DNA from 2 places in the Variovorax sp. YR752 genome. Region 2 is predicted to be linked to the other one. Evidence: predicted binding sites of a transcription regulator. Region 2 holds the regulator's gene; the other holds the start of a gene.
What was found. Region 2 encodes FNR, which switches genes on or off when oxygen is low (the NO sensors DNR and NnrR bind a similar motif). Its sites were predicted from a motif close to TTGATNNNNATCAA; they were not measured.

Region 1 (14,707 bases), on a different contig from region 2:
GCAAAGCCTTCCAGCGCGGCGACGATCGCGAGCACAGGCGCGTTCTGCAGCACCGCGAGCGCAGCGCTGAGCACCGCCACGCCGAACAAAAACGCGAAGCCCACGCTGGCCGGCAGCAGGCCGCTGAGCTTCATGGCCGCGAGCGTCGTGAGATAGAAGACGCCGATGCCCGCGCCCTGAAGGATCAGCGCGTAGCCCGCGCGCTTGTGGCGCAGCAGCCAGCCCAGCACCAGCAGGCCCGCGCCCACCAGCGCGACGGCCGCATAGCGCAGTTCGATGGGCACGGTCACGCGTTCGGCCGTGTAGCGCAGCAGGAAGGCCAGGCCGAGGAACAGGATCAGCACGCCAAGCTTGACCAGCATGTTGCCGCCGAAGATCAGGTTGGCGATCGGTACGGGCAGGCGGTCGCGCAGCGGGACCGGTGGGGGTGGCGGCGGCGGTGGCGGGCGGCGGACCAGCGGCGGCACGGCGACCGGCGGTGGGGGTGCTGCGACGGGTTTTTCAGCGACAGGAACAGCAGGAGTAAGGGGCGCGGCGGGCGTGACCGGCGCTTCCGCAAGGGGCTCCTTGGGAACCACGACAGGCGGCGGGACTTGCAGGGTCGCGATGCGCGGCCGCGCCATCTCCGCGGCGCGTGCAGTGGCCGGCGGGCCCAAGGGCAGTGAAGGCGACTCCGCGAGCGGCGTGCCGGCCATGGACGTGGCGAGATCGCCGACCGACGCAGTGACCACCGGGGCAGCAGGCACCTCGCCCGTGCCCAGCGCGAGCCGGCGTTCCAACTGGCCGACACGCGCCTCGAGTTCGGTCACCCGCTGCTGCAGCTTCAGCACCGCGCCTGCCGGCGCAGACGGTGGACTGGCGACCCGGCCGTCCGACAACGCGCTTTCGGCCTCGGTGCGCTGCGGCGCGTCCTTTTTCTTCTTGCCGAACAGCTTCTGGAACGCGAACGCGCCGACCAGCGCGAGAAGCAACGCCATGGGCAGCGATTCGAGCATCGCCCCCATGAACAGGCCGGCCATCATGCCTACGAACCACATCCCTGACTCCCCTTGTTTTGGCGAGCCCGGAGTGTACGACTGCTACAGAAGAAAAGACGCCCTGACGCCCGTCCCGCCTTTGCAGTTAGCTACAACTTTCGTAGCAAATTCAAACAGGCGTGAGCTTCGCCACCGACAGCGCCAGCCACTTCACGCCGTGGCGCGCGAACTTCACCTGCGCCCGCGCGTCGTCGCCCGTGCCTTCGAGCGCGGTCACCGTGCCCTCGCCGAATTTGTTGTGGAACACCTGCATGCCCGAGCGCAAACCGTGCGAGGGCGCGGTCTTCTGCGGCGGCACGGGCGGGCTGGCGAAGGTGTCCTTGCCGGCGCTGCTGCCGCCCCCGCTGTAGCGGTTGCCGCCGCCTCCACCGCCGCCGTAGCCACCGGCACCACCGCGCGTGCTGCCGTAGCCGCCGCCATAGCCGAAGGCCGAGGGCGCAAAGCCCTGGTTCTTCGGCGTGAGCCACTTGAGCGCGCTCTCCGGCAGTTCGTCGAAGAAGCGGCTCTTGACGTTGTAGCGGGTCTGGCCGTGCAGCATGCGCGTCTGCGAGTGGCTCAGGTACAGGCGCTTGCGCGCTCGCGTGATCGCCACGTACATCAGGCGGCGCTCTTCCTCGAGACTCTCGAAATCGCTCATCGAGTTCTCGTGCGGGAACAGGCCCTCTTCCATGCCGGTGATGAACACGCAGTCGAACTCCAGGCCCTTGGCGGCGTGCACGGTCATGAGCTGCACCGCGTCCTGGCCGGCCTGCGCCTGGTTGTCGCCCGACTCGAGTGCCGCGTGCGTCAGGAAGGCTGCGAGCGGGCTCAGCGTTTCGCCGGTTTCGGCATCGGGTGCCAGCGGCTCGTCGAGCACGGGGCGGGTCAGGTCGATGCCCTGGCTCGCGAGCGACTGGCGCAGCTCGTCGACCGGCAGCGCCACGGCATCGCGGCCGAAGCCTTCCTGCGTGACGAAGCTTTCGGCCGCGTTCACGAGTTCGTCCAAGTTCTCGAGACGGTCGGCGCCTTCGCGGTCGGCCTTGTAGTGCTCGACAAGGCCGCTGTGGTCGAGCACCAGCTCGATGATCTCGCGCAGGCTCACGCCTTGCGTCTGCTCGCGCAGCACGTCGATCTTGGCGACGAAGGCCGTGAGGTTCGAGCCGGCCTTGCCGCCGACCGCGCTCACCGCGTCGTGCAGCGAGCGCCCGGCGGCGCGTGACGCGTCCTGCAGGCTTTCGAGCGTGCGCGCGCCGATGCCGCGCGGCGGGAAGTTGACGACGCGCAGGAAGCTGGTGTCGTCGTCCTTGTTCTCCAGCAGGCGCAGGTAGGCCAGCGCGTGCTTGATTTCGGCGCGCTCGAAGAAGCGCAGGCCGCCGTACACGCGGTACGGCACCGAGGCGTTGAACAGCGCCGTTTCAATCACCCGGCTCTGCGCATTGCTGCGGTAGAGCACGGCCATTTCCTTGCGGTCGAAGCCGTCGCGCACCAGCTGGCGCATCTCTTCGACCATCCACTGCGCCTCGGCGAGGTCGGTGGGAGATTCGTACACGCGCACCGGCTCGCCCGGGCCCTGCTCGGTGCGCAGGTTCTTGCCCAGGCGCTTCTTGTTGTGGCTGATGAGTTCGTTGGCCGAATCGAGGATGTTGCTGTAGCTGCGGTAGTTCTGCTCCAGGATGATCTGGTGGCGCACATTGAACTCGCGCACGAAGTCGGTCATGTTGCCCACGCGCGCACCGCGGAAGGCGTAGATGCTCTGGTCGTCGTCGCCCACGGCGATCACGCTGTTGTGCTCGCCCGGCGTGAAGTGGCCGCCTGCGGCGGTGTGGCCCGAGAGCATCTTCAGCCACGCGTACTGCAGGCGGTTGGTGTCCTGGAACTCGTCGACCATGATGTGACGAAAGCGCCGCTGGTAGTGCTCGCGCACCGGGTCGTTGTCGCGCAGCAGTTCGTAGCTGCGCAGCATCAGCTCGCCGAAGTCGACCACGCCTTCGCGCTGGCACTGCTCCTCGTAAAGCTGGTACAGCTCGACTTTCTTGCGGTCATCGTCGCTGCGCGCTTGCATGTCGCCGGGACGCAGGCCGTCTTCCTTGGCGCCGGCAATGAACCACTGGGTCTGCTTGGCCGGAAAGCGCTCGTCGTCGACGTTGAACTGCTTCATCAGGCGCTTGATGGCCGAGAGCTGGTCTTGCGTGTCGAGGATCTGGAAGGTCGAGGGCAGGTTGGCCAGCTTCCAGTGCGCGCGCAGCAGGCGGTTGCACAGGCCGTGGAAGGTGCCGATCCACATGCCGCGCACGTTGACGGGCAGCATCGAGGTCAGCCGCGTCATCATTTCCTTGGCGGCCTTGTTGGTGAAGGTGACGGCCAGGATGCCGCCCGCGGACACCTGCCCTGTCTGCAACAGCCACGCGATGCGGGTGGTGAGCACCCGCGTCTTGCCGGAGCCGGCACCGGCGAGGATGAGCGCGTTGCCCGCGGGCAGCGTGACGGCAGCAAGCTGCTCGGCGTTGAGGTTGTTCAGCAACGGCGAGGCAGGGCCGCCCGTATCGGCTGCGGACGCGCCGGAAAACAGGTCGTGAGGGAGCATGGGGCCCATTGTAGAAAGCTGCCCCGCGGCGGGCGCCGCCGGGCCCGGGTGACCTTGCGGGCATGACCTGGATCAAGGCAGCGCCTGCTGGCGTGCGCAGGCCTGCCGCCCTTGCGGCAGATCAAGCGGCGCGGCCTGGCCCGGCAGGAGACTGCCTTCCAGTTGCCGGCCCTGCGCGCCGGCCGTCACCCCTGGAACACACATGCAAAAGAAACTCGCCCCCGCCTGCATCGCCGCCCTGCTCGCCGCCACGGCGGCCCTGCCGGCCGCGGCACAGGAAACGCAAGGCAACTGGCTGGTGCGCGCCCGCGCCGTGTACCTGAAGCCGGCGAACCACTCGGCCCCGGTGGCCGACCTGTCGATTCCGGCCGACGCCATCACCATCAACAGCAAGACCATCCCCGAGCTCGACGTCACCTACTTCTTCACACCGAACATCGCCGCCGAGCTGGTGCTGACGGTGCCGCAGAAGCAGACGGTCACCGTGCAGCAGAGCGCGCTGGGCGGACCCGTGGGCATCGGCACCTTCAAGCACCTGCCGCCCTCGCTGATGCTGCAGTACCACTTCATGCCCACCGCGAAGATCCGCCCCTACATCGGCGCGGGCCTGAACTACACGCGGCTGAGCAGCGTCAACCTGCAGGTGCCGACGGTCGGCCGGCTTCAGCTGCAGAACGAAAGCTTCGGCTTTGCGATGGGCGCCGGCGTCGATATCGAGGTGGCGAAGAACACCTACCTCAACCTCGACGTGAAGAAGCTGCGCATCCGCAGTGCCGTGAACATGAACGGCGTGCAGCTGTCGACCGTGAAGGTCGACCCGTGGCTGTTCGGCGTGGGCATCGGCTACCGGTTCTGACGAAGAACCGCACCCTGGTCGTCGGGTATACGCAGCAACCCATAGGGTCAATACGACCCGGCGACTTGCGCATCGCGACCATGGCCGTAAAATCAATCACCGGGCCCAAGTTTCTTGCGTCCGGTTTTTTTTGGCCGTCATTTTCATGACGCGACCGCGAGAACCGGCCGGACCAAGCGCTCATTCGTTCCACTCAACGATTCCTTTCTGGAGCCTGGTCATGCAAATCTTCGATTACGACAACATCCTTCTGCTGCCGCGCAAATGCCGCGTGGAAAGCCGCTCGGAATGCGACGCCAGCGTCACGCTGGGCGAGCGCACCTTCCGCCTGCCGGTGGTGCCTGCCAACATGAAAACGGTGGTCGACGAGTCGATCTGCCTGTGGCTCGCGCAGAACGGTTATTTCTACGTGATGCACCGCTTCGACCTGGACAACATCCAGTTCGTGAAAGACATGCAGGGCAAGGGCGTGTTCGCCTCGATCTCGCTCGGCGTGAAAAAGCCCGACTACGACACGGTCGACCAGATGGTCGCGCAAGGCCTCGTGCCCGAATACATCACGATCGACATTGCGCACGGCCATGCCGACAGCGTGAAAAACATGATCGGCTACCTCAAGGCCAAGCTGCCGAAGTCGTTCGTGATCGCCGGCAACGTCGGCACGCCCGAAGCCGTGATCGACCTGGAGAACTGGGGCGCCGACGCGACCAAGGTCGGCATCGGCCCGGGCAAAGTCTGCATCACCAAGCTCAAGACCGGCTTCGGCACGGGCGGCTGGCAGCTGTCGGCGCTCAAGTGGTGCGCGCGCGTGGCGACCAAGCCGATCATTGCCGACGGCGGCATCCGCGACCACGGCGACATCGCCAAGAGCATCCGCTTCGGCGCGTCGATGGTCATGATCGGCTCGCTGTTCGCGGGCCACGAAGAGTCGCCCGGCAAGACGGTCGACGTCGACGGCGCGCTCTTCAAGGAGTACTACGGCTCGGCCAGCGACTTCAACAAGGGCGAGTACAAGCACGTCGAAGGCAAGCGCATCCTCGAGCCCATCAAGGGCAAGCTGGCCGACACGCTGGTCGAGATGGAGCAGGACGTGCAGAGCTCGATCAGCTACGCGGGCGGCCGCACGCTGATGGACATCCGCAAGGTCAACTACGTCACGCTGGGCGGCGACAACGCCGGCGAACACCTGCTGATGTAAGCGCGACGGGCGGCCTTTCCGCCCGTCTCTCTTTTCAGGCCTCGAGCAACTGCACTGCGTAGCGGTGCAGCGCGTGCGCCGGATCGGCCAGCGCATCGACCACGCCGAAGTGATCGAGCCCCGGCAGCACCTCGCACACCGGCACGGTGTGACGACCCCACGCCTCGCGGATCATCGCGTTGTGGCGCAGGAACTCGGCGCTCTCGTTGCCCCCCACCGCCGCATAGAGCTGGCCGCGCGCTGGCGCAGGCCACAGCGCCGGGCTCGCACGCCGCGCGTCGGCATCGGTGAGCTTCAGCGTGTGCTCGAGGAACGGCGTGCGCTGCAGCGGCCGCAGGTCGAACAGGCCTGAAACCGACAACGCATTGCGCACGAGCTGCGCGGGCAGATCGGGCGCCACCGCCTTCCAGTCGCAGGCCAGCAACGCAGCCGCCATGTGGCCGCCCGCGGAATGCCCGGCGACGGTGATGCGCGACGGGTCGCCACCATACGCTGCCACGTGGCGCCACGTCCATTCGAGCGCCCGCACCATCTGCAGCAGGATGCCCGGCACGGTCACCGGCTGGTCGACCGGGCCCGGGCACAGCGCGTAGTTGGGCTGCACCACGCAGATGCCGCGGTCATGGAACGCGGGGCTGATGAACGAGTGGTCTTTCTTGTCCATCGCGCGCCAATAGCCGCCGTGGATGAACACCAGCACCGGCGCATCGGGCACGGGCGCCGGAAAGACATCGAGCGTTTCGTTCGGGCCCGTGCCGTAGGGCACATCGATGCGGCACGGCAGCGTGTCGCGCGCCGCGGCGGAATCGCGGGCCCAGCGCGCGAAGTACGCGGGGTGGTCCTTCACCCGCGCCAGGTTGTTGTACATGCCTTCCAGCCAGGCGGGATCGTGCGCTTCCATGCGGTGCTTGCTCCTAGTTTTTTCCAGTCGGCATCTTGGCACGACAGCGTGCATGGAAAGGCGCAGCTCGATAAAATGCGGCCTGTGTGGGGGGTAGCTCAGCTGGGAGAGCGCCGCGTTCGCAATGCGGAGGTCGTGAGTTCGATCCTCATCCTCTCCACCAACCGACCCAGCAAAAAGGCCTTGGCAATCGCCAAGGCCTTTTTCGTTTGCAGCTGTGTGTTGTCGACGGGGAATATCAGGCGTCGAGCGTCAGGTGCTGGCCGTGCAGCGCCGCGGCGCCCGGCGACGCCAGGAAGCCGATGGTCTGCGCCGCGACCGTCGTGGAAACCCACTCCGCCGGATTCGCGTCGGGCATCGCCTGGCGGTTGGCCGGCGTGTCGAGCACGCTGGGCGCCACGCTGTTGATGTTCACGCCGTGTGGTGCGGCTTCGGCCGCCATCGATTCCACGAGCCGCTGCAGCGCGCTCTTCGATGCGATGTAGGCCGCCATCGCCGGCAGGCCGCGCGCCGCCACCTTGGCCGTCACCGCGATGATGCGGCCCGCGCGGCGCTCGATCATCGAAGGCAGCACGGCCTGCGTCACGGCGACGAACGACCAAGCGTTGAGGTTCATCATCCGGTCCCAGCTCTCGCGCGTGAGCGCATGCGTCGCCTCGCCCATCTCGAAGCCGCCGGCGATGTGCACCAGCGCATCGACGCGGCCGAAGGCCTGCAGCACCTGACCGGTGAGCGCGGCCATGTCGGGCGCCGAGGTCACGTCGCCGGCGAGCAGCAGGTGCTGCGAGTTGTCCAGGCCCGGAAAGACTTCAGCCAGGCGGCCGGCGTGGTGGTCGACCAGCGCAAGGCGTGCGCCCTGCTCAAGAAAGTGCTGGGCCACGGCCCGGCCCAGCGCGCCCGCGGCGCCGGTGATCAGGACATGGGGGGTGTTGCTTGCATCGCTCATTGAAAACTCCTCGGATAGGGGGTGGGGCCAGGCCCCGACGGTCGCGCATCCTAGCGCCCTCGTACAAATGTGCAGAAAGTTTTTGAAGTGCCAAAAAGATTGGTATATACTCGTGGTCTTGCCAGAAAACACTAACGGTTTTCAAAGCAAGGGCTCTTAGCTCAGTTGGTAGAGCAGCGGACTCTTAATCCGTAGGTCGAGTGTTCGAGTCACTCAGGGCCCACCAACCAACATCGCGGAAACGCTGAAAAGCCTGCTACCCACAAAGTAGCAGGCTTTTTTCATGGTGCGTTCACTTGTACGTTTGCTTGCGCCAACGCTACCCTTCGCAAGCCCCTCCCCGACATCCCGTGAAGAAATCCAAACCCGCGTCATCGCCAACCTCCTTCGACCTCAAGCAGCACTGGCATTGGGGCCGCGGCATGCGCCAGTTGCGCATTGCCGACTTCCTGAAAGACGGTCGCCTGCTCGTCCCCGGCGACCTCACGGGCGAAGGCCCGGCCACCGATGACGGCACCGGCGCGCTGCGCACCGTGGGCGGCGTGCAGGTCGGCAGCGCCGACTACGCCACCGGCCTGATGTGGGTCGGCCGCAAGCTGCGCGAAGGCGACCTGCCGAGCAAGCCCCAGGGCTGACGTCACACCCGCCTGGCATCGCCCATGACCGACTGGCAATGGATCTTTTCGGCCGTGAGCGCGATCGCGCTGTTTCTCTATGGCCTGTCGGGCTTCTCCCGCGAACTGCTCGAGGCCGGTGGCACGCGGCTGCAGCAATGGCTGCACCGCGCCACCTCCAACCGCTTCGTCGCAGCACTGCTGGGCGCCGGCTTCACGGCGCTGATCCAGTCGTCGTCGGCGGTGACCTCGCTCGCGATTGCACTGGTCGACGGCGGCGTGCTCAGCTTCAGCGCGTCGCTGGCCATCCTGATCGGCGCGAACGTCGGCACCACGGCCACGGCCTGGCTGGTCTCGCTCAAGCTCACGGCGCTCGGCCCGATCGCGCTGTCGCTGGGCGCACTGCTGTCCGCGCTGGCACCCGCGCGCTGGAAGCCGATCGGCAAGGTGCTGTTCTATTTCGGCTTCGTGCTGTTCGCGCTCGACCTGATCGGCACCGAGCTCCTGCCGCTGCGCAACAACCCCGCCGTGGTGACCGCGCTGGCGCAGGCGGGTTCGCCCTGGATCGGCGTGCTGGCGGGCATCGTCATCACGGCCCTGCTGCAAAGCTCGTCGGTCACGACGGGCCTGGCGGTGGTGCTGGTGCAGCAGCAGGTGCTCGCGACCGAGGCCGCCATCTACCTCGTGGTGGGCGCCAACATCGGCACCACGGTCACGGGCCTGATCGCCTCGGCGTCGATGGGCACGCTGGCGCGCAAGACCGCGCTCATCAACACCGGCTTCAAGCTGGCCGGCGCGGCCTTGTTCGCGCCCGCGCTGGTGCTGTTCGCGCAGACCGTGGCACGGCACGCGCCGACGCCCGAGATGGCGGTGGCGATGGCGCACCTGATCTTCAACGTGCTCAGCTCGGCGCTGTTTTTGATCCTGCTTCCGCTGTACGTCAAGCCGCTGGAGCGTTGGGCGCGCCGCACCGGCTGAGCACGCTCACGGCGCCGTGACGCGCCGAAGAAACTGCAGCGAGCGCTCCAAAGCGAGTCGCCCCGGCGCATCGTCGAGGTTGAACTGGTACTCGTGCGGCAACGCCGGCGTCTGGTCGGCGGGGAAGAACAGGCTGTCGACCTGCACGCCCTTTGCCACCAACGTCTCGGCCATCGACCGAGACTGCCCTTCGAGCGGATCGCCGTTGCCCGCGGTGATGAACGACGGCGGAAAAGCCCCGGTCACATAGCGGCGCACCGACGCGGTCTCGAAGGCCGGCGCATGCTGGAAATTCTTGCTGCCGCTGTACGACCAGAACACGGTCCGCAGAAAGCCGCCGAATGCACCATCGAGCTTCGCCTGCGCGGCGTCGTAGGCGCCGCAGTGCAACAGCAAGCCGCGCAGTTGCTCGCGCGCGATGACAGGTGCAAGGCCGACAGCTTTCGCGTAGCTGGGCACGGCCACGGCATTCGCAACCTGCGCGACGATGTGCGCGCCTGCCGAGTCGCCGGCCAGCACGAGCCGCGTCGGGTCCACGCCGAGCCTTGCTGATTCCCGCACGAGATAGCCCAGCGCCGAGTTCACCTGTCGCACCGGCACCGGGTAGCCCTGGCCGGGCGCGATCGAATAACCGACAGCCACCACGGTGAAGCCCTGCCCCGCCAGCACGCGCGCGTAGTTGGCCACGTCGCGCCGATGACCCGAGACCCAGGCGCCGCCGTGCACCCACACCACCGTGGGCAAGGGCCGGTCGCCCGCCGAGACCGGGCGGAACACGTCGAGGTAGGCATCGGGATCGGCCTCGTCATAGCGCTGGTCGAGCACCGCCGCGATGCCGGGCGGCACGTGCTTTTGCAGCGACTGCGATGCGGCGTCCGATCCCTTGCCGAAGGCATGGCGGATCATCAGCACCGAGGGCCACGGGCTCCACTGGAACGCGGCATAGCCCGCAATCACGAGGCCGGTGATGACGCCGAGGAGCGACAGCAGGATGTTCTTGAGCTTCACGGTGGAGCGCCTGCGCCGGTCGGTCCGGCGCTTCAGGAGCGCCCCTGCATTCTGCGTGCCGCCGGGACCGCCCCGCTATGCTCGCCTCACATGCCGCCACCGCCCGTCACCTCGCCCTCCTTCACTCACAGGCCAACGCTGCGCCGCGCTGCGCACACGCTGTGCGTGGCCCTGGTGTTCACGGCGGCGCCCACCCTCGCATCGGCCGCCGCCGGCTGTCTTGCCACGGCCTCGTATCTTCCGCCGCCGCCACGCGCCCTCGCGATGGCCGCGCTGGCCCGGCACGAGCACACCGCTTTCGGCAGCCAGACCATGGACGCCGAGGGCCGGCTCACCGAGTCCGGCTATTCGGAAGCGGAAGACACGCGCTACCCCATCAGCGCGCTGCCCGCATGGCAACGCGTGCTGCGCTACTGGCGCGCAGTCGATCCGTCGAACGAGCGGCTGCCGTCTCTCGTGCGCTTCGGCGCCGTGCGCGCGGCCGACCGCTCACTGCTGACCGACGCACTGAACCAGGCGAGCGCGGCGCGCCTGCAAGGCCTGGGCGTCGGCCCCGACCAGGGGCTGGACTCATCGGACCAGCGCGCGATCGAGACGGCCCTGCAACGCGTCGCGGTGATCGACACGCCCTGGTCCGCCGCGTTCATCAGTTGGGTGGCGCGCGAGGCCGGGCTCGGCGCCGACGAGTTCGTCTTTTCCGAGGCCCACGTCGACTACGCGGGTGCCGCATGGCAGGCCGGCATCGACGAAGCGACGGGCCGCTCGACACCGCAAGCCTTGCGCGCCTGCGATCTGATGCGCACGTCGCCGCGCCCAGGCGATCTGGTCTGCCATGCACGCGGCGCGCGCGGTGCGTCGCTCGAGCGCTTCGCGCAGATCGGCGAGGTGCTCGCCGGGCGCCCCACGGGCGGCGCGCCGTTGCCGATGCACTGCGATGTGGTGGTGAGCGTGGACGACGCGGGCTTCGACGCCGTGGGCGGCAACGTGCTGCAGTCGGTCACCAGGCGGCGCCTGGCCTTTGCGCCCGGCACGCGGCTGCTGGACCCGAGCTACCTGCCCGAAGGCTGCACGACGGGCAGCGCGGCGTGCGTCGATCGCCACATGAGCCGACAGCCGTGGTCGCTGCTGCTGCAGTGGCGTTGAGAGAGGGCAACGCGCCCCCAAGCGTCAGTCGCGGTAGTACACCTCGACAGCGCCCTTGAGCTTGATCAGCAGCGGATGGCCCTTGCGGTCCAGCGTGCGGCCGGCGGGCACCTTGATCCAGCCTTCGCTGATGCAGTATTCCTCGACGTCCAGGCGGTCCTTGCCGTTGAAGCGGATGCCGATCGGGTGCTCGAACACGGCGGGAATGTGGTGCGGGCTGCGCGGATCGGTCGAGAGGTGATCGGGCAATGCGGGCTTGGAGGTGGCTTCGTCGGTCATGGGCAAACAGGTTTCTGAATCGACCCGAATGATAGAACCTGCCGCCCTGCCCGCTTCGGAACGTCTAGCGCCGCTTCTTCCAGGGCTTGGCGGGCGGCTTCGGCCCGAAGCCCAGCGCGGCCCGTGCGAGCGCGTCGGCCTCGGCGTTGCGGTGGCGCGGAATCCATTGCACGCGCGCCTCGTCGAAGCCCTGCAACAGCGTGCGCGCCTCCTCGAACAGCGGCGCCATGCGCACGATCGGCCGCACGTCGGCACCGCCGCTCAACTGCTCGACCAGCGTGCTGTTGTCGCTGTAGGCCTGCACCGCCGTGGCGCCGCGCGCCTGCAGTTCGCGCAAGGCAAGCGTGAGCGCCCGCAGCTCTGCTTCGTTGTTGCAGCCCGTGGTGTGCGTGGCCTGCGAGAAGGTGTGGCGCGTGCCGTCGGGCTGCGTGATGACGACGCCGATGCCCATGCGCCCGGGGTTCGGCATGGCGCTGCCGTCGCAGTGGACGACCCACGGGGGAAGGCGCTCCGGCGCGGCAACGGTCATGAAGAAAAAGAAGGAAGCGAAGGAAAGCGACGAACGCGCTCAGCAGTTGCTGCGCTTGATGCCCGCGAGATTGCACGGCCGCTGGCCGGGCGGCGGCCCCGGGTCATGCGGGGGACGCGGTGGCCGGTGGTAGCCGGGGCGCGGCGCGCCGTAGTACGGATCACCACCCCAGATGTAGGTCGGCCCCGGGTCGACCGCAGGCGCCTCACCCACGGGGTAGCGCGGAATGATGGCCGGCCCCGAGGGCGCAGGCTGCGGCGGCGGTGCGGACGGTGCCGCATAGTCCGGCCGGCGACGCGTGTCCTCGTCGCCCGGCGCACGCGACGATGCGGGCGGCGGCTCGTCGATCCGCAAGTGCCGCGACTGCTTGGTGCCCGACGGGCAGGCGCCGTCGGTGTAGACGATGCGGCCGTCGACGTCGGTGCAGCGCACCACCTCCGCCTGCGCGGCCGGTGCGACCGCGACAAGCCAGAGCAGCGAAACGAAAAGGATGGAGGGCGAACGCATGGAGACGCTCTTTGTAACAGTGCGCGGGCGCGCGAACAAGCGAAAGAAAGCACGGTGGCGTTCACGCCTTCTCGTCGACGGAGCGTCGCCGCGGCCCCGGCACGAAGGCCGCTTCGCGCATCAACGCGACCTGGTTCGAACCTTCTTCGTGGCCGGCGCACTGGCCTGCGTGGTGATGTGCGGGTAGTGCTCGAAGGTATGTTTCATCACATCGCGCAGCCAGACCACGGCCGGGTCGTGATGAAAGCGCGGATGCCAATGCTGGTTGAGTTGAAACTGGGGCACGGGCACCGGCGGCTCGAAGATGCGCACCGTGCCCATGCGGGCGAAGACCTCCCCCAGCTCGCGCGGCACGGTCGCGAGCAGGTCCGGATGCTGGTCCATCAGCAGCGGAACCATCAGGAAGTGGGGCGTCGTCACGGCCACGGTGCGGCGAACGCCCTGGTCTTCCAGCACCTTGTCGTAGCTCTCCGCCAGATGACCGGTGAGCGAAACCACGATGTGCCGCATCGCTTCGAAGCGCTCGCGCGTGAGGGTGGCGCCGATGTCCTTGTTCCGCGTGCTGGCGATGGTCACGATGGGGTGCAGGAACAGGCGCTGATGAAACAGCCCCTCGGGCGCCGCACGGATGGACCCCACCGCCAGGTCGGCCTCGCCCGAGGCGAGCAGCCCTTCGACCTGCTCGAGCGGCACCTGCAGCGTGCGCAGCGAGCATCCGGGCGCCTCCTTGTTGAAGCGCTCGAGCAGCGGGGGCAGGAACACCAGCTCGCCCATGTCGGTCAGGCACAGGGTGAAGATGCGCTGCGCCAGCGCAGGCTCGAAGCGGGCGCCGGCCAGGATCTGCTGGCGCACGGTGGACATCACCTCCACCACCGCGGCGCGCATGCCCTCGGCCTTGCGCGTGGGTGCCATGCGGCTGCCGACCTTGACGAACAACGGGTCGTCGAAAAAAGCGCGCAGCCGGTTGAGCGCATGACTCATCGCGCTCTGCGTCAGCCCGAGCCCCTGCGCGGCCTTCGTGACATTGGCTTCACGAAACATCGCGTCGAAGACCGCCAGCAGGTTCAGGTCGAGGTTTTCCGCATGCATGCGGCGCATTCTAGGAATGACTGGCATGACGTTGATACATGAGAACCCTCACCCTACGCTGTGCCCATGCCGTGACCCGAACGCGGCGAACAACAAAGGAGACGCCCCATGTTCATCAAAAACACCTGGTACGTGGCTGCCTGGGACAACGAGCTCACGCCGGAGGGCCTGTTCGCCCGCACCATCATCGGCGTGCCCGTTCTCATGTACCGCAAGGACGACGGCGAGATCGTCGCCATGGAAGACCGCTGCTGCCACCGCGGCGCGCCCCTGTCGGTGGGGCGGCGAGAAGGCAACTGCGTGCGCTGCATGTACCACGGCCTGAAGTTCGACGCCTCGGGCCAGTGCATCGAGGCACCGGCCCAGAAGCGCATTCCCATCCAGGCCCGGGTGCGCACCTTTCCCGTGGTGCAGCGCCACCGCTGGGTCTGGATCTGGATGGGCGCCCCCGACAAGGCCGACCCGGCACTGATCCCCGACACGCCCTGGCTGGACGATCCGCACTGGCGCAGCCTGGACGGCTACATCCACTACGACGTCAACTACCTGCTGATCTGCGACAACCTGCTGGACTTTTCCCACCTGCCCTTCGTGCACCCGACCACGCTGGGCGGCAGTGCGGACTACGCCGCCGCGCAGCCCAGAGTTGAACGCATCGACCACGGCGTGCGCATCACCCGCTGGGCCCTCGACACCGAGCCTCCGCCGTTCGCCCAGGCGGTGAAGGACTGGGGCAGCAGGGTCGATCGGTGGAACATCTACAACTTCACCCTCCCGGCCATCCTGCTGATGGACTCCGGCATGGCGCCCACCGGCCAGGGCGCCGCTGAAGGCAACCGCGACGGCGCGATCGAGTTCCGCGGTTGCCAGGCCATCACGCCCGAGACGGAAAACTCCACCCACTACTTCTTCGCGCACCCTCACAACTTCGCCATCGACAAGCCCGAAGTCACGCACTCGATCCACCAGGCCGTGGTGGAGGCCTTCGACGAAGACCGCGACATCATCACCGCGCAGCAGAAGAGCCTGGCGCTGGCACCCGGCTTCCAGATGATGGCC
Region 2 (14,707 bases):
GGCGGCAGCGCGGCGGAGTCGATTCGGCGCTGCGGCTTGAAGCGCTGCGGCAGGTGCGCGTAGGAGTACAGCGCGATGCGCTCGGGGCGCAGTTCCGCGACCTGCTCGATGGTGCGGCGAAGCGACTCCGGCGTCTGCTTCGGCAGCCCGTAGATCAGGTCGACGTTGGTGGACTCGAAGCCGAGTTCCCGCGCCGTGCTCATCAGGTCGGCGACCATCTCCCGGCTCTGCACGCGGTGCACCGCCTGCTGGACCGCGGGGTCGAAGTCCTGTACGCCGAAGCTCAGGCGATTGAAGCCGATCTCCTTGAGGTGGGCGAGTCGCTGCGCGTTCACCGTGCGCGGGTCGACCTCGATCGAGTTCTCCGCACCCGGGGCGAGGCGGAAGGCCTGGCTCAGCGTGCCCATCAGCCGGCTCAGCTCGGCGTCGCTCAGGAAGGTCGGCGAGCCGCCGCCGAAGTGCAGTTGCGACACCGACTGCCCGGCGCCCAGGCGGTCCACGTGCAGCGAGATCTCTTTCTCGAGCACGTCGAGGTATTCGCCGGCGCGTTCGTGGTGCCGGGTGATGACCTTGTTGCAGCCGCAGTAGTAGCACAGCGACTCGCAGAACGGGATGTGCACGTAGATCGACAGCGGGCTCGCGCCGCCGATCACGCCGGCGCCGTCCGCGCGCTGGTCGAGCGCACGCGCATAGTCCTCCGGGCCGAAGGCATCGACGAAGCGGTCGGCGGTTGGATAGGAGGTGTAGCGCGGGCCGTTCACGTCGAGCCGGCGCAACAGCTCTTCGGTGACGACAGGGCGCTCGGTGTGGGTAGTGGTCAGCATGGACACACACTGTGCCTTGCCGTCGGTCAAGCGCCTTGACGTGCATCAACGGCATTTCACCTGGGCAATCGGAGAATGAATTCATGAGTTCCACCACTCCCGTCGTGCCGATCCGGACGGAGGCCTTCAAGGTCGCCTGTTCCAATTGCAACCTGCGCGAGCTGTGCCTGCCCGTCGGCCTGTCGGACCCCGACCTCGAACGGCTCGACGAACTGGTCGCCAAGCGACGCTCGGTGACGCGCGGCGACGCGCTGTTCCGCGCCGGCGATTCGTTCCAGTCGCTGTACGCGGTGCGCACCGGCTTCTTCAAGACCTGCGTGTCGTCGGAGGATGGCCGCGACCAGGTCACGGGCTTCCAGATGGCCGGCGAACTGCTCGGCCTGGACGGCATCAGCCACGACCGCCACAACTGCGATGCGATTGCGCTGGAGGACTCGCAGGTCTGCGTGATCCCCTTCGGCCAGCTCGAGGAACTGTCGCGCGACTTCACGCCGCTGCAGCACCAGTTCCACAAGATCATGAGCCGCGAGATCGTGCGCGACCACGGCATGATGCTGCTGCTGGGCAGCATGCGCGCCGAGGAGCGCCTCGCCGCCTTCCTGCTCAACCTGACGCAGCGCCTGCAGGCGCGCGGCTTCTCGGCCTCGTCGCTGATCCTGCGCATGACGCGCGAGGAGATCGGCAGCTACCTCGGCCTCAAGCTCGAGACCGTCAGCCGCACTTTCTCGAAGTTCCAGGACGACGGGCTGCTGGAGGTCAAGCAGCGCCACATCCGCATCCTCGACGAAGCCGGCCTGCGCCAGCTGATCAGCAGCGCCGCCTGCTGAGGCGGCTTCCGCGGCGGCGATTCAGCGCGGCCAGCCCCGGCCGCGGTCTTCGTTGATGTCTTCCGGGCTGGTGGCCAGCAGCGCGGTGAGTGCGCCGGCCACCGAGATAACGCCCCAGAAGATCAGGAAGGTCACGGTGTAGACCGCCTGAGTCGACCAGTTCAGTGCCTCGCCGCCGAACCAGTGCAGATCCCCTGGGTCGACGACGACGAAGACCAGCATCTCCAGCACGCCGGCCATCAGGAAGGCCGGCCAGAGGATGGTCAGCGCGCGTTGCTTCAAGACGGCGGCGGTGTACTGCATCTCAGCGTTGCGGCGTGGCCGCGTGGTTGCGGCCCTGCTGCGCCGGTGCCAGTGCGTCCTTCGGGCTGAGCTTGGGCGCCATGTTGTCGCCCGGCCGGATCTCGCCCTGCGGCGTGGTGGTGATGACCGGGTCGATGTGCTTCCAGGCAATCACGGCCGTGGCCACGCTCGCCACCACCACCGACAGCGGCCCGCCGACCACCATCCACACCATCGGCACGCGCCACCAGGCGACCGGCTTGTTGTTGTCATTGGCCATGTGCAGATCCCTTTCTCTTTCAGCGTCTGTCAGCGCGGCACGACGAAGGTGGACTTCTCGCGCACCGCGACCTCGCCGCCGGAGCCGTCCGGCAATCGGGTGATGGTGAATCGTAGTGGGTGGGCGCCGGCGCCCAGCGCCGCGGCGGTCTCGGGCGGCAGTTGCACCGCCACCGGCACCCAGCGCGCTTCGGTGGAGCCGACCTCGACCTCCGCCTTCGAGGCGATGCGCGCGCCGTTCAGGCCTTCGACCTCGATGCGGAAGCGCTGCGGCCGTTCGGCGGCGTTCATCAGCTGCAGCCGGTAGACGTTCTCGATGCGGCCTTCGTCGACCAGCCGCGCCAGGGCGCCGCGGTCTCGCACCACGTCGACGCGGAACGGCGTTCGCAGGTACAGGCTGGCGGCGAAGGCGGCGACGATGACGATCATGATGGCCGTGTAGACCAGCACGCGCGGGCGCAGCACGCGGCGCAGCATCTGCTCCTTCGTCCACCCCTTGTCGATGCCGTTCTGCGTGGCGTAGCGGATCAGCCCGCGCGGGTAGTTCATCTTGTCCATCACGCTGTCGCAGACGTCGATGCACGCCGCGCAGCCGATGCATTCGTACTGCAGCCCCTTGCGGATGTCGATGCCGGTCGGGCAGACCTGGACGCACAGCGTGCAGTCGATGCACTCGCCCTTGCCGGCCGGCTTCAGCGCCTCGTGAGCCATCGACTTCGGACGCGAACCGCGCGGCTCGCCTCGCGCCGTGTCGTAGCTGATGATCATCGTGTCGTGGTCGAACATCGCGCTCTGGAAGCGCGCGTACGGGCACATGTACTTGCAGACCTGCTCGCGCATGTAGCCGGCATTGCCGTAGGTCGCGAAGCCGTAGAACAGGATCCAGAACCACTCCCACGGCCCGAAGCCGAGCGTCGCGGCTTCCGCGGCGAGCGTGCGGATCGGCGTGAAGTAACCGACGAAGGTGAAGCCGGTCCACAGGCCGAACAGGATCCACACCGCCTGCTTGCCGCCCTTGCGCGCCAGCTTCTCGCCGGTCCACGGCCCCGCATCGAGCTTCATGCGCTTGGCACGGTCACCCTCGATGCGGTTCTCGAACCACATGTAGATCTCGGTGTAGACCGTCTGCGGGCAGGCGTAGCCGCACCACAGGCGGCCGGCCACCGCGGTGAACAGGAACAGGCCGTAGGCCGAGAGGATCAGCAGGCCCGTCAGGTAGATGAAGTCCTGCGGGTAGAGAACGAGGCCGCCGATGTAGAAGCGGCGCGCCCCGAGGTCGAACAGAACCGCCTGGCGGTCGTTCCACTGCAGCCAGGGCAGCCCGTAGAACAGGATCTGGGTGCCCCAGACGAGCACCCAGCGCCAGGTCGCGAACCAGCCGCTGACCGCACGGGCGTAGATCTTCTTCTGCGCGGCGTAGAGCGAGACGATCTCGCCGGCCGCATCGGGAGCGCCGACCCCCGGGGCGGCGGCTTTCGGGGCGGCCGCCGCCGCGGCCGCGTGCGTGTCAGACATTCAGGCTTCCGTCACTGCGCCGCCGAGCCAGCCTGCGCAAGGTTCCAGACATAGGCAGACAGCACGTGGATCTGCTCCGGCGTCATGCGCGAGGCCTGTGCCGGCATCACGTTGTTCTTTCCGCCGTTGACCATCGCCACGATCGTCTGCTCGCCCCAGCCATGCAGCCAGACCTTGTCGGTCAGGTTGGGCGCGCCCAGGGCCTTGTTGCCCTTGCCGTCCGCGCCATGGCAGGCCGCGCAGGCACCGAACTTCGGCTTGCCGAGTTGCGCGGCCAGTTCGTTGTGCGGGCTGCCCGACAGGCTCAGCACATAGTGGGCGACGTTCTTCACGTCTTCCGCCGTACCGACCGCGGCGGCCATCGGCGGCATCACACCCTGGCGGCCGTTGGTGATGGTGGCCTTCACCGAGTCGAACGAATCGGTCGCCAGGCGCGAGGCCACCGGCAGCGTCAGGTTGGGGAAGCCCTTGCTGCCCTTCGCGTCCGAGCCGTGGCACTGCGCGCAGTTGTTGATGTACAGCCGCTCGCCGATCGCCATCGCCTGCGCATCCTTGGCCAGCGCCTCGGGTGTCTGGCTGGTGAACTTGGCGTACAGCGGCGCCATCGCCGCCTGCGCCTTGGCCTGCTCGGCGTCGTACTGGCCGGTGCTGCTCCAGCCCAGCTTGCCGGCGGCGTTGCCCAGGCCCGGGTAGAGCACCAGGTAGAGGCCGGCAAAGACCACGGTCAGCACGAACAGGCCCATCCACCAGCGCGGCAGCGGGTTGTTGAGTTCACGCAGGTCACCGTCCCAGACGTGGCCGGTGGTGTTGTCCTGCGCCATGACCTTGCGCTTGCTGGCCACGATCAGCAGGCCGAGGCAGGCCACGAGGCCGAGGATGGTGACGGCGGCGATGAAGATCGACCAGCCGTTGTTGACGAAGTCGCTCATTGTTGATTTCCTCCACGCGAGGCGCCCTCGGCGCCCTGCTCTTCGGCGAACGGCAGTTGTGCTGCCTCGTCGAACCCTGCACGGTTGCTGCGCGACCAGGCCCACGCGACGATGCCCAGGAAGGCAATCAGCGAGACCACGGTCACGACGCTTCTGAGGTCATTGACGTCCATGATCGATCTCCCTCACTTGGCCGCCGCCGCTGCCGCGGACGCGGTACCCAGCACCTGAAGGTAGGCGATCACCGCCTCCATCTCGGTCTTGCCCTTGACCTCGTCGCCGGACTTGGCGATCTCGTCGTCGCTGTAGGGCACGCCGACCATGCGCAGCGCCTTCATCTTCGGCGCCATGTCGGCCGGGTTCACGCTGGCCTTCTCGAGCCACGGGTAGGCCGGCATGTTCGATTCCGGCACCAGATCGCGCGGGTTGATCAGGTGGATGCGGTGCCAGTCGTCGCTGTACTTGCCGCCGACGCGGTGCAGGTCCGGGCCGGTGCGCTTGCTGCCCCACTGGAACGGGTGGTCGTAGACGAACTCGCCGGCCTTGGAGTAGTCGCCGTAGCGCAGCGTCTCGGCGCGGAACGGACGGATCATCTGCGAGTGGCAGTTGTAGCAGCCTTCGCGGATGTAGACGTCGCGCCCGGCCAGCTGCAGCGCGGTGTAGGGCTTGAGGCCCGGCACCGGCTCGGTGGTCGACTTCTGGAAGAACAGCGGCACGATCTCGACGATGCCGCCCACTGCCACGACCAGCAGGATCAGCACGATCATCAGGAAGTTGTTGGTCTCGATCTTCTCGTGGGAGAGACCGGTGGCTTGGTTGTTGGCCATTTGTTCGGTACTCCGTTGGGATCAGGCGTGGGCGGCGACGGCCGGCACGGGCACCGGCTCGTACTTGCCGGAGGTGGCCGTCTTGATGACGTTCCAGCCCATGATCAGCATGCCGGTCAGGTACAGCACCCCGCCGAGCAGGCGGATCACGTAGAACGGGAAGGTCGCCTTCACGCTCTCGACGAAGCTGTAGACCAGCGTGCCGTCCGGGTTGATGGCGCGCCACATCAGGCCCTGCATCACGCCGGCGATCCACATCGCGGCGATGTACAGCACGATGCCGATGGTGGCGATCCAGAAGTGCAGCTCGATGGCGCGCGTGCTGTACATCGTCTTGCGGCCGAACATGCGCGGGATCAGGTAGTACAGCGTGCCCATCGACACCAGGCCCACCCAGCCGAGCGCGCCGCTGTGCACGTGGCCGACCGTCCAGTCGGTGTAGTGCGACAGCGCGTTGACGGTCTTGATCGACATCATCGGGCCCTCGAAGGTCGACATGCCGTAGAACGACAGCGACACGATCAGGAACTTCAGGATCGGGTCGTCACGCAGTTTGTGCCAGGCGCCCGACAGGGTCATGATGCCGTTGATCATGCCGCCCCAGGACGGCGCCAGCAGCACCAGCGAGAACAGCATGCCCACGCTCTGCGCCCAGTCGGGCAGCGCGGTGTAGTGCAGGTGGTGCGGGCCGGCCCACATGTACGTGAAGATCAGCGCCCAGAAGTGCACGATCGACAGGCGATACGAGTACACCGGGCGCTCGGCCTGCTTCGGGATGAAGTAGTACATCATCCCGAGGAAGCCCGCGGTCAGGAAGAAGCCGACCGCATTGTGGCCGTACCACCACTGCACCATCGCGTCCTGCACGCCGGCATAGGCCGAGTAGCTCTTGGTCAGGCTCACCGGAATGGCGGCGCTGTTGACGATGTGCAGCAGCGCGACCGTCAGGATGAACGCGCCGAAGAACCAGTTGGCCACGTAGATGTGGCGCACCTTGCGCACGCCGATCGTGCCGAAGAAGACGATCGCGTAGGACACCCAGGCGACGGCGATCAACAGGTCGATCGGCCACTCCAGCTCGGCATACTCCTTGGCCTGCGTGAAGCCCAGCGGCAAAGACACCGCCGCGGCCACGATGACCAGTTGCCAGGCCCAGAAGGTGAACCAGGCCAGCTTGCCGGCGAACAGCGGCACCTGCGAGGTGCGCTGCACGACGTAGTAGCTCGACGCGAACAGCACGCAGCCACCGAAGGCGAAGATCACCGCGTTGGTGTGCAGCGGCCGCAGGCGGCCGTAGCTGAGCCAGGAGATGCCCAGGTTGAGCTCGGGCCAGGTCAGCTGCGCGGCGATGATGACGCCGACCAGCATGCCCACGATGCCCCATAGCACGGCGGCGAGCGAGAACGCTCGTACCACTCCGTCGTCGTAGACCGGCCCCCCGTGCGGCGCGGCCGATGTGTTGTTGACCATCGGGAGATCTCCTTCCTTGGGTGTCATTTACTCGATGAAACCATTGTTCCGCGCAGGGTCATTGGCGGGATTGATCGCTATCAACGTTTGCCGAAGCCTGTCGCGCGGCTGTCTCATCGGCGCTCAGGATGCGTTCGCCCTCGCGCTCGAGATCGTCGAACTGCCCGGCGTTGAGCGCCCACGCGAAGATGCCGATCACCGCAAACACCAGCACCACCGACAGCGGGATCAGCATGTAGAGGATGTCCATGCCGTTCAGGCCTCGTCGCCATAATTGCCGTCAATGCGCGCCACCCGCAGCGCATTGAGCACCACCAGCAGCGAACTCGATGCCATGCCGATGCCCGCAGCCCAGGGCGGCAGCCAGCCGATCAATGCGAGCGGCACGCAGGCTGCGTTGTAGATCACCGACCAGCTCAGGTTCTGGCGGATCACGCGCAGCGTGCGCTGTGCCTGGCGGCGCGCCAGCGCCACATCGGCCAGGCGCTCGCCGAGCAGCACCACATCGGCACCGCTGCGCGCCACCGCCGAGCCATGAGCGAAGGCGAAGGAGACGTCGGCGCGCGCCAGCACGGGCGCATCGTTGAGGCCATCACCGACCATCGCGACGCGGCGGCCTTCGGCCTGCCAGGCCGCCACGGCGGCGAGCTTGTCGGCCGGCGTGGCGCCGCCTCGCACGTCGGCGATGGACAGGCGCTGCGCGAGCGCGGCGGCACGCTGCGGCGCGTCGCCGGAAAGCAGCGCGACCCGCAGGCCGTCGCGCTGCAACTGCGCCAGTGTGGCCAGCGCGTCATCGCGCAACTGCTCGCGCAGCGAGAACACGGCGCGCGTGTCGCCGGTCGGCCCGAAGTGCAGCGCGCCGTCGTCCTCGGCCGCAGCGTGCACAGCCGCCGGAACGACCCAGTCGCGCCGGCCGAGACGCCATGCGATGCCGGCCTCGTCACGGGCTTCGAGACCCTGACCCGGATGCTCCTCGACCGCCGTCCATCGGCGCGCGGTGCCGCCCTCGCCGGCCGCCGCCACCAGCGCACGCGAGGCCGGGTGCGTGGACAGCGCGGCCAGCGACGCCGCGCTCGCCAGCAGCGCCTGCTCATCGTCGCCCTCGCGCTGCAGCACAGTCGATGCGAGTTCCAGCCGGTCGCGCGTCAGCGTGCCGGTCTTGTCGAACACCACCGTGTCGATAGCGGCCAGGCCCTCGAGTGCCTCGATGCGCTGCAGCAGCACGCCGCGCCGCGCCAGGCCGCCGGTCGCCGCGAGCAGCGCCGCCGGCGCGGACAGGGACAGTGCACAGGGGCAGGTCACGATCAGCACCGACACCGCCACCCAGACCGCGCGCTGCGGGTCGATGAATGACCAGGCCGCGGCCGCGCCGGCGGCCAGCACCAGCACCGTCCAGAGGAACGGGCCGGCCAGGCGCTCGGCCTGCTGCACGAGGCGCGGGCGCTGCGTCAGCGCGCTGCGCATCAGCGCGACGATGCCGGCCTGCCGGGTGTCCTCGCCCAGGCGCAGCACCTGCATCACCACCGGCGCGCGCAGGTTCAGGCTTCCGGCCACGACCTCGTCGCCACTGTGCTTGGGCACAGGGGCCGATTCGCCGGTGAGCAGTGCTTCGTCGGCCAGCGTGCGGCCTTCGGCCAGCACGCCGTCGGCCGGGAAGGCCTGGCCCGCCGCAACGCGCACGCGATCTCCGGCTGCCAGCCGCGCCACCGCCACACGCTCGACGCTGCCATCCTCGCGCAGCCGCTCGACGCTGTCGGGCAATCGCGCCGTGCCGGCCTCGAGCGACAGCGCCACCTGGTGCCGCGCTCGCAGTTCCAGCCAGCGCCCGCCGAGCAGGAAGAAGACGAACATGGTCAGCGAGTCGAAGTAGACCTCGTGGCCGAAGATGCCGCCCGGGTCGAAGGTGGCGCCCGAACTGGCGACGAAGGTGACCAGGATGCCTACCGAGACCGGCACGTCCATGCCCAGGCGGCGCTGCTTCAGGCTGTTCCAGGCACTGCTGAAGAACGGCCCGGCGGAGAACAGCATCACCGGCAGGCTGAGCACCCAGCTGGCCCACTGCAGCAGGCGCAGCATGTCCGGCGTGATGTCGCCCGGCTCCGACACATAGGCCGGCGTCGCGTACATCATCACCTGCATCATGCAGAAGCCGGCGACGAACATCCGCCACAGCGCCTTGCGCTGCTCGGCCTCGCGCAATGCACGGGCGCTGGCGGCGGCGTCGGGCACGGCGCCGTAGCCGGCGCGGCGCACAGCCTCGACCAGCGCCGAGGCGCGCGTGCGCTGCGGGTCCCAGCGCACCAGCGCCAGCGAGGTGGCGGAATGCACGCGCGCCTCGATCACGCCGTCGACGCCGTGCAGCGCAGTTTCGATCAGCCCGGCGCATGCCGCGCAGTACAGGCCGGACAGGCGGAACTGCGAGGTGGCTTCACGCCGGCCGGCCGGATCCTGCGTCCATGTCGTGAACGCGCCCTGGTTCAGCGGGTCGTCCAGCGCGGCCAGTTCGCCGGATGGCGGGTCAACCGCGACGGCAGCGCTGCGTTCGGTGAGGATGGAAGCCACGGCCATAATCTAGTCGCTGCACCCCCACTTGCGCATGACTTTCATCAAGACAATCATCCTCGCCGCAGCCCTGCCCTGCGCCTTCGCCCTGCCGGCGGCCGCCCAGGACGCTCCCCAGCGGCTGGCCACGACCCGTCTGACCGCGGGCTTCCACCTGATCACGGCCGAGGTGGCGCGCACGCCCGAGCAGCGCGCGATCGGGCTGATGAACCGCCCGTCCATGCCGGTCAACGACGGCATGCTGTTCGTCTTCGATCAGCCCGGTCAGCAGTGCTTCTGGATGAAGAACACGCTGCTGCCGCTGTCGATCGCCTTCCTCGCCGACGACGGCAGCATCGTCAACATCGAGGACATGAAGCCGCAATCGCTGGATTCGCACTGCTCGGCCAAGCCGGTGCGCTATGCCCTCGAAATGAACCAGGGCTGGTTCGCCAGGCGTGCGCTCAAGCCGGGCACGAAGATCACCGGCGCGCCGTTCGGCAACTGACACCGCCCCTTTATGCAGAAGGCCGGTCATCGACCGGCCTTCGTCACTCCAGCGGGGAGAACCGTCGCTCAGGCGAAGTTCTTCTCCGCAAACTCCCAGTTGACCAGCGAGTTCAGGAAGGTCTCGACGTACTTCGGGCGCAGGTTGCGGTAGTCGATGTAGTAGGCGTGCTCCCACACGTCGACGGTCAGCAGCGCCTTGTCGGCGGTGGTCAGCGGCGTGCCGGCGGCGCCGGTGTTGACGATGTCGACGCTGCCGTCGGCCTTCTTCACCAGCCAGGTCCAGCCGGAGCCGAAGTTGCCCACCGCACTCTTGGTGAAGGCCTCCTTGAAGGCAGCGTAGCTGCCCCACTTCGCATTGATCGCCGCGGCCAGCGCGCCCTGGGGCTCGCCGCCGCCGGCCGGCTTCATGCAGTTCCAGAAGAAGGTGTGGTTCCAGATCTGCGCGGCGTTGTTGTAGACCGGGCCGGGGTTCGGCGCCTTCTTGACGATCTCCTCGAGCGTCAGCGCCTCGAACTCGGTGCCCTTCTGCAGGTTGTTGAGGTTCACGACATAGGCGTTGTGGTGCTTGCCGTGGTGGTACTCGAGCGTCTCGCGGCTGTAATGCGGCGCCAGGGCGTCGATCGCGAAGGGCAGCGGCGGCAGGGTGTGTTCCATGGAGTTCCTCTCTCGGTCGGATTGGGGCGGGGTTGAAGCCATTGTAGGCAGGCCGGCAAGGCCTTGCCGGCAGGCGTGGCGCTGCTCAGCGCCGCGGCGCGGGCTCGACGTGGACGACGCTCAGGCCGGCGCGTCCATCGGCCAGCGTGGCCTGCAAGGCCTGGCCCGCCGACAACTGCTGCACCGACTGCAGCACGCGGCCATCGGCATCGGTCAGCCACGCATAACCACGCGCCAGCACATGCTGCGGATCGAGTGCGTCGAGGCGCTGGCCGAACGCATCGAGGCGGCGCGCTCGCGCCTCGTGGTCGACCGCCACTGCACGCAGCAGGCGGCGCGCCAGCGGGTCCAGTTGCATGGCCTGCCGGTCGGCGACACGCCGGCCCGCACCACGCAGCCGCTGCGCGAGCAGCGCAAGCTGCTGGGCGCGCGCGCGCACGCCTTCGAGCGGTCGCGCCAGGCGCAGCGACAGGCCGTCCAGGCGCTGCGCCTGCGTGTCCAGCAGCGCATGCATCCGCTGCGCGGCGCGCCGTTGCAGCACCGCCAGCGCCTCGGCGCAGGCGGCAGTCGATGGCGCAGCCAGTTCCGCCGCTGCGGTGGGCGTCGGCGCGCGCAGGTCGGCGGCCAGGTCGGCCAGCGTGACGTCGGTCTCGTGGCCGACGCCGCAGACCACCGGCAGCGCGCACGCCGCCACGGCACGCACCACACGTTCGTCGTTGAAGGCCCAGAGGTCTTCCAGCGAGCCGCCGCCACGGCACAGCAGCAGCGTGTCGACCTCGCGGCGCGCCGATGCCGTCTCCAGCGCGCGCACCAGCGAGGCTGGCGCCTCGGCGCCCTGCACGAGGCTCGGGTAGACGATCACCTCGACATGCGGGCTGCGCCGCGCCAGCGTGGTCAGCACGTCATGCAGCGCCGCTGCACCGAGCGAGGTGACCACGCCGAGATGGCGCGGATGGGCAGCAATGGCGCGCTTGCGCGCGGCGTCGAACAGGCCCTGCGCCTCCAGCTTGGCCTTCAGGCGCAGGAACTGCTCGAACAGCGCGCCGGCCCCGGCGCGCTGCATGCCCTCGACGACGAACTGCAGCTCGCCACGCGGCTCGTAGACGCCCAGCCGGCCGCGCAGCTCGACGAGTTGCCCGTCGGCCGGCGCGAAGTCGAGCAGGCTCGCAGCGCGGCGGAACATCGCGCAGCGCAGCAGCGCGGCCGCGCCGTCGGCATCCTTCAGGCTGAAGTAGCAGTGGCCGCTGGCAGCGCGCGTGAAGGCCGACAGTTCGCCGCGCACGACGCAGACCGGAAAGCGTGCCGCCAGCGCATCCGACACCGCCTGCACGAGGCCGGCGACGCTCCACACCAGGCGCTCCGACGCGGACGAAAACAGCTCAGCCACGCGCAAAGCCAGCAACGGCGCGGCCCGAGAACTCCACAACACGGCGCCATGCGGGCTGCAGCACCACGATGACCGTCACAGCGCCGTCATGATCGTGCAAGTGCTTGATTTTCATGGATTTATCGCTGCCCAAGTTTTCAGCAATCCAACGCAGCGCGAGATTTCACGCGGCTTTGCGCGATGCCCACCGGGGTTGCCCACAAAGTTATCCACATCAGCGGTGGATTGCGCCGGCATCGATGCGACTGCTGTCTCGCCCGTGGCGCCATCGCACGACCCTTGGTCTATCATCGCGCGTCCCGAAAGACCCGCTTCCGCCGACGAACTCGCCATTGAAAGGGCTCGCTTGTTTTCGATCATACAAGCCGCTGGCTGGCCGATCTGGCCGCTCATCATCTGCTCGATCATCGCTCTGGCGCTGGTGGTGGAGCGCCTGTCCAGCCTGCGCGCCGCGCGCGTCGTGCCGCCTCGCCTGCTCGACGAAGTGCTGTCGGTGACTCGCGCCAATCTGCCCGCGCCCGACGTCGTCAACAAGCTGGCCGACAACTCCATCCTCGGCCGCGTGCTGGCCAGTGGCATCCGCGCGGTGATCGCCGACCCGCGCATCACCGAGGAGACGCTGCGTGGCGCGTTCGAGTCGGCCGGCCGCGCCGCGGTGCACCGCATGGAGAAGTACCTCAACACGCTCGGCACGATCGCGCAGTCGGCGCCCTACCTCGGGCTGCTCGGCACGGTGATCGGGATGATCGAGATCTTTGCGTCGCAGTCGCCCACCGGCAACAACCCGGCGCAACTGGCGCAAGGCATCTCGATCGCGCTGTACAACACCGCCTTCGGCCTGATCGTCGCCATCCCCGCGCTGATCTTCTACCGCTACTTCCGCGGCCTGGTCGAGCAGTACACGCTGGACATGGAACAGGCGGCGAACCGCCTCGTGCCGCACCTGCTGCGCTTCACCGCGCAGCGCGGCACTGCCGCTGCCTGAGGCCGCGATGTCGTTGAACTTCCGCAAGGGTCGGCCCGAGGAACCGGAGATCAACCTGATCCCGTTCATCGACATCCTCCTGGTGGTGCTCATCTTCCTGATGATGTCGACCACCTACTCGAAGTTCACCGAACTGCAGGTGACCCTGCCGGTCGCGGATGCCGAAAAGCTGCGCGAGCGCCCCCGCGAGATCATCGTCGTGGTCAGTGCCGACGGCCGCTACGTGGTCAACCGCAAGCCGGTCGAGGGACGCAGCGTCGAGATCCTCGCCGCAGAGCTGACCTCGGTCGCCGGCGGCGCCAACGATGCCGTCGTCATCGTCTCGGCCGACGCCACCGCCGCGCACCAGAGCGTGGTCAACGTGATGGACGCCGCGCGGCGCGCGGGTCTGCCGCGCCTGACCTTCGCCACCCAGACCTCGGGCGGCGAAGCGCGCTGAAGGCGCCGGCGCCCTTGGCCGACTCCGCCTCGTTCGCGACGCGCCTGCAGCAGGCCTGGCTGGCGCGCGGGCCGCTGGCCATCGCGCTGTTGCCCCTGTCCTGGCTGTTCGGCGGGCTCGTCGGATTGCGACGGGCACTCTATCGGGCGGGCATCCGGCGCAGCGAACGCATCGATGTGCCGGTGCTGGTGGTCGGCAACCTGATCGCCGGCGGCGCCGGCAAGACGCCGACCACGCTGGCACTGCTCGGCCTGCTGCAGCGTGAAGGCTGGGCGCCCGGCGTGGTGTCGCGCGGGCATGGGCGGCGCGCGCAAGGCGTGCTCGACGTCGGTCCGGACACGCCAGCCAGCGAAGCCGGCGACGAGCCGCTGCTGCTGCGCCTGCGCGGCAACGTGCCGGTCTGCGTCGGCAGCGACCGGGTGGCCGCTGCACGGGCATTGCGGGCCCACCATCCGCAGGTCGACATCGTCGTCTGCGACGACGGCCTGCAGCATCTGCGCCTTGGGCGCGACGCACAGGTGCTGGTCTTCGACGAACGCGGTGCCGGCAACGGCTGGCTGCAGCCGGCAGGCCCGCTGCGCGAGCCGATGCCCGTCGGCGTGCCGCCGTGCAGCGTCGTGCTCTACAACGCAGCGCGCGCGAGCACCGCGCTGCCCGGTCACCTGGCGCTGCGTGGCCTGGCCGGCGTCGTCGCGCTCGAGGACTGGTGGCGCGGCGCCAGGCCCGCGCCGAACTCGATCGATGCGCTGCGCGGCCGACCGCTGCTCGCCGTCGCCGGCCTGGCGCGCCCGCAGCGCTTCTTCGCGATGCTGCGCGAGCAGGGCCTGGACATCGGCGAGCATCCGCTTCCCGACCACCATGACTACACGACGCTGCCCTGGCCGCCCGGCACCGCCGACGTCGTGCTGACCGAGAAGGACGCCGTGAAGATCCGCCCTGAGCGTGCGGCGGCCGGCCGCATCTGGGTCGCCGCATTAGACTTCGGCTTCGACGCGGCCTTCGAGCGCGACCTGCTCGCCCTGCTGCCGCCCCGCCCCGCACACCGCGCCTGAGCCCATGGAAACCCGACTGCTCGAACTGCTGGTCTGCCCGATCTGCAAGGGCCCGCTGGAACATCGCCGGCCGCCTATCGACGAACACCACGAACTCGTCTGCCATGCCGACCACCTCGCTTTTCCGGTGCGCGACGGCATCCCGATCCTGCTCGAGAGCGAAGCGCGCCCACTGAGCGACGCGCC

Region 1: the regulator FNR is predicted to act here: its motif matches at 3,663-3,676, upstream of AAG801_RS11950 (OmpW family outer membrane protein).

Annotation. Positions count from the first base shown of each region.
Region 1 is NZ_CALRZC010000038.1:15,274-29,980, reverse strand. Features, by position in the region: gene AAG801_RS11960 (DUF2339 domain-containing protein) at 1-1,037, opposite strand, end outside; gene AAG801_RS11955 (UvrD-helicase domain-containing protein) at 1,147-3,600, opposite strand; gene AAG801_RS11950 (OmpW family outer membrane protein) at 3,803-4,456, shown strand; gene AAG801_RS11945 (GMP reductase) at 4,677-5,654, shown strand; gene AAG801_RS11940 (alpha/beta hydrolase) at 5,689-6,555, opposite strand; tRNA gene AAG801_RS11935 (tRNA-Ala) at 6,644-6,718, shown strand; gene AAG801_RS11930 (SDR family oxidoreductase) at 6,794-7,501, opposite strand; tRNA gene AAG801_RS11925 (tRNA-Lys) at 7,652-7,727, shown strand; gene AAG801_RS11920 (hypothetical protein) at 7,852-8,136, shown strand; gene AAG801_RS11915 (Na/Pi symporter) at 8,161-9,093, shown strand; gene AAG801_RS11910 (alpha/beta hydrolase) at 9,100-10,101, opposite strand; gene AAG801_RS11905 (DUF2272 domain-containing protein) at 10,192-11,244, shown strand; gene AAG801_RS11900 (DUF3297 family protein) at 11,269-11,523, opposite strand; gene AAG801_RS11895 (ribonuclease HI family protein) at 11,588-12,052, opposite strand; gene AAG801_RS11890 (DUF4124 domain-containing protein) at 12,092-12,559, opposite strand; gene AAG801_RS11885 (LysR family transcriptional regulator) at 12,680-13,648, opposite strand; gene AAG801_RS11880 (aromatic ring-hydroxylating dioxygenase subunit alpha) at 13,757-14,707, shown strand, end outside.
Region 2 is NZ_CALRZC010000182.1:2,348-17,054, reverse strand. Features, by position in the region: partial or broken gene hemN (oxygen-independent coproporphyrinogen III oxidase) at 1-824, opposite strand, end outside; gene fnr (fumarate/nitrate reduction transcriptional regulator Fnr) at 908-1,651, shown strand; gene AAG801_RS30695 (hypothetical protein) at 1,673-1,954, opposite strand; gene AAG801_RS30690 (nitrogen fixation protein FixH) at 1,956-2,213, opposite strand; gene ccoG (cytochrome c oxidase accessory protein CcoG) at 2,243-3,727, opposite strand; gene ccoP (cytochrome-c oxidase, cbb3-type subunit III) at 3,739-4,656, opposite strand; gene AAG801_RS30675 (cbb3-type cytochrome c oxidase subunit 3) at 4,653-4,829, opposite strand; gene ccoO (cytochrome-c oxidase, cbb3-type subunit II) at 4,842-5,483, opposite strand; gene ccoN (cytochrome-c oxidase, cbb3-type subunit I) at 5,505-6,953, opposite strand; gene ccoS (cbb3-type cytochrome oxidase assembly protein CcoS) at 7,012-7,203, opposite strand; gene AAG801_RS30655 (cation-translocating P-type ATPase) at 7,209-9,515, opposite strand; gene AAG801_RS30650 (DUF192 domain-containing protein) at 9,550-10,002, shown strand; gene AAG801_RS30645 (Fe-Mn family superoxide dismutase) at 10,071-10,658, opposite strand; gene xseA (exodeoxyribonuclease VII large subunit) at 10,744-12,045, opposite strand; gene AAG801_RS30635 (hypothetical protein) at 12,038-12,160, opposite strand; gene AAG801_RS30630 (MotA/TolQ/ExbB proton channel family protein) at 12,392-13,030, shown strand; gene AAG801_RS30625 (biopolymer transporter ExbD) at 13,044-13,469, shown strand; gene lpxK (tetraacyldisaccharide 4'-kinase) at 13,484-14,521, shown strand; gene AAG801_RS30615 (Trm112 family protein) at 14,526-14,707, shown strand, end outside.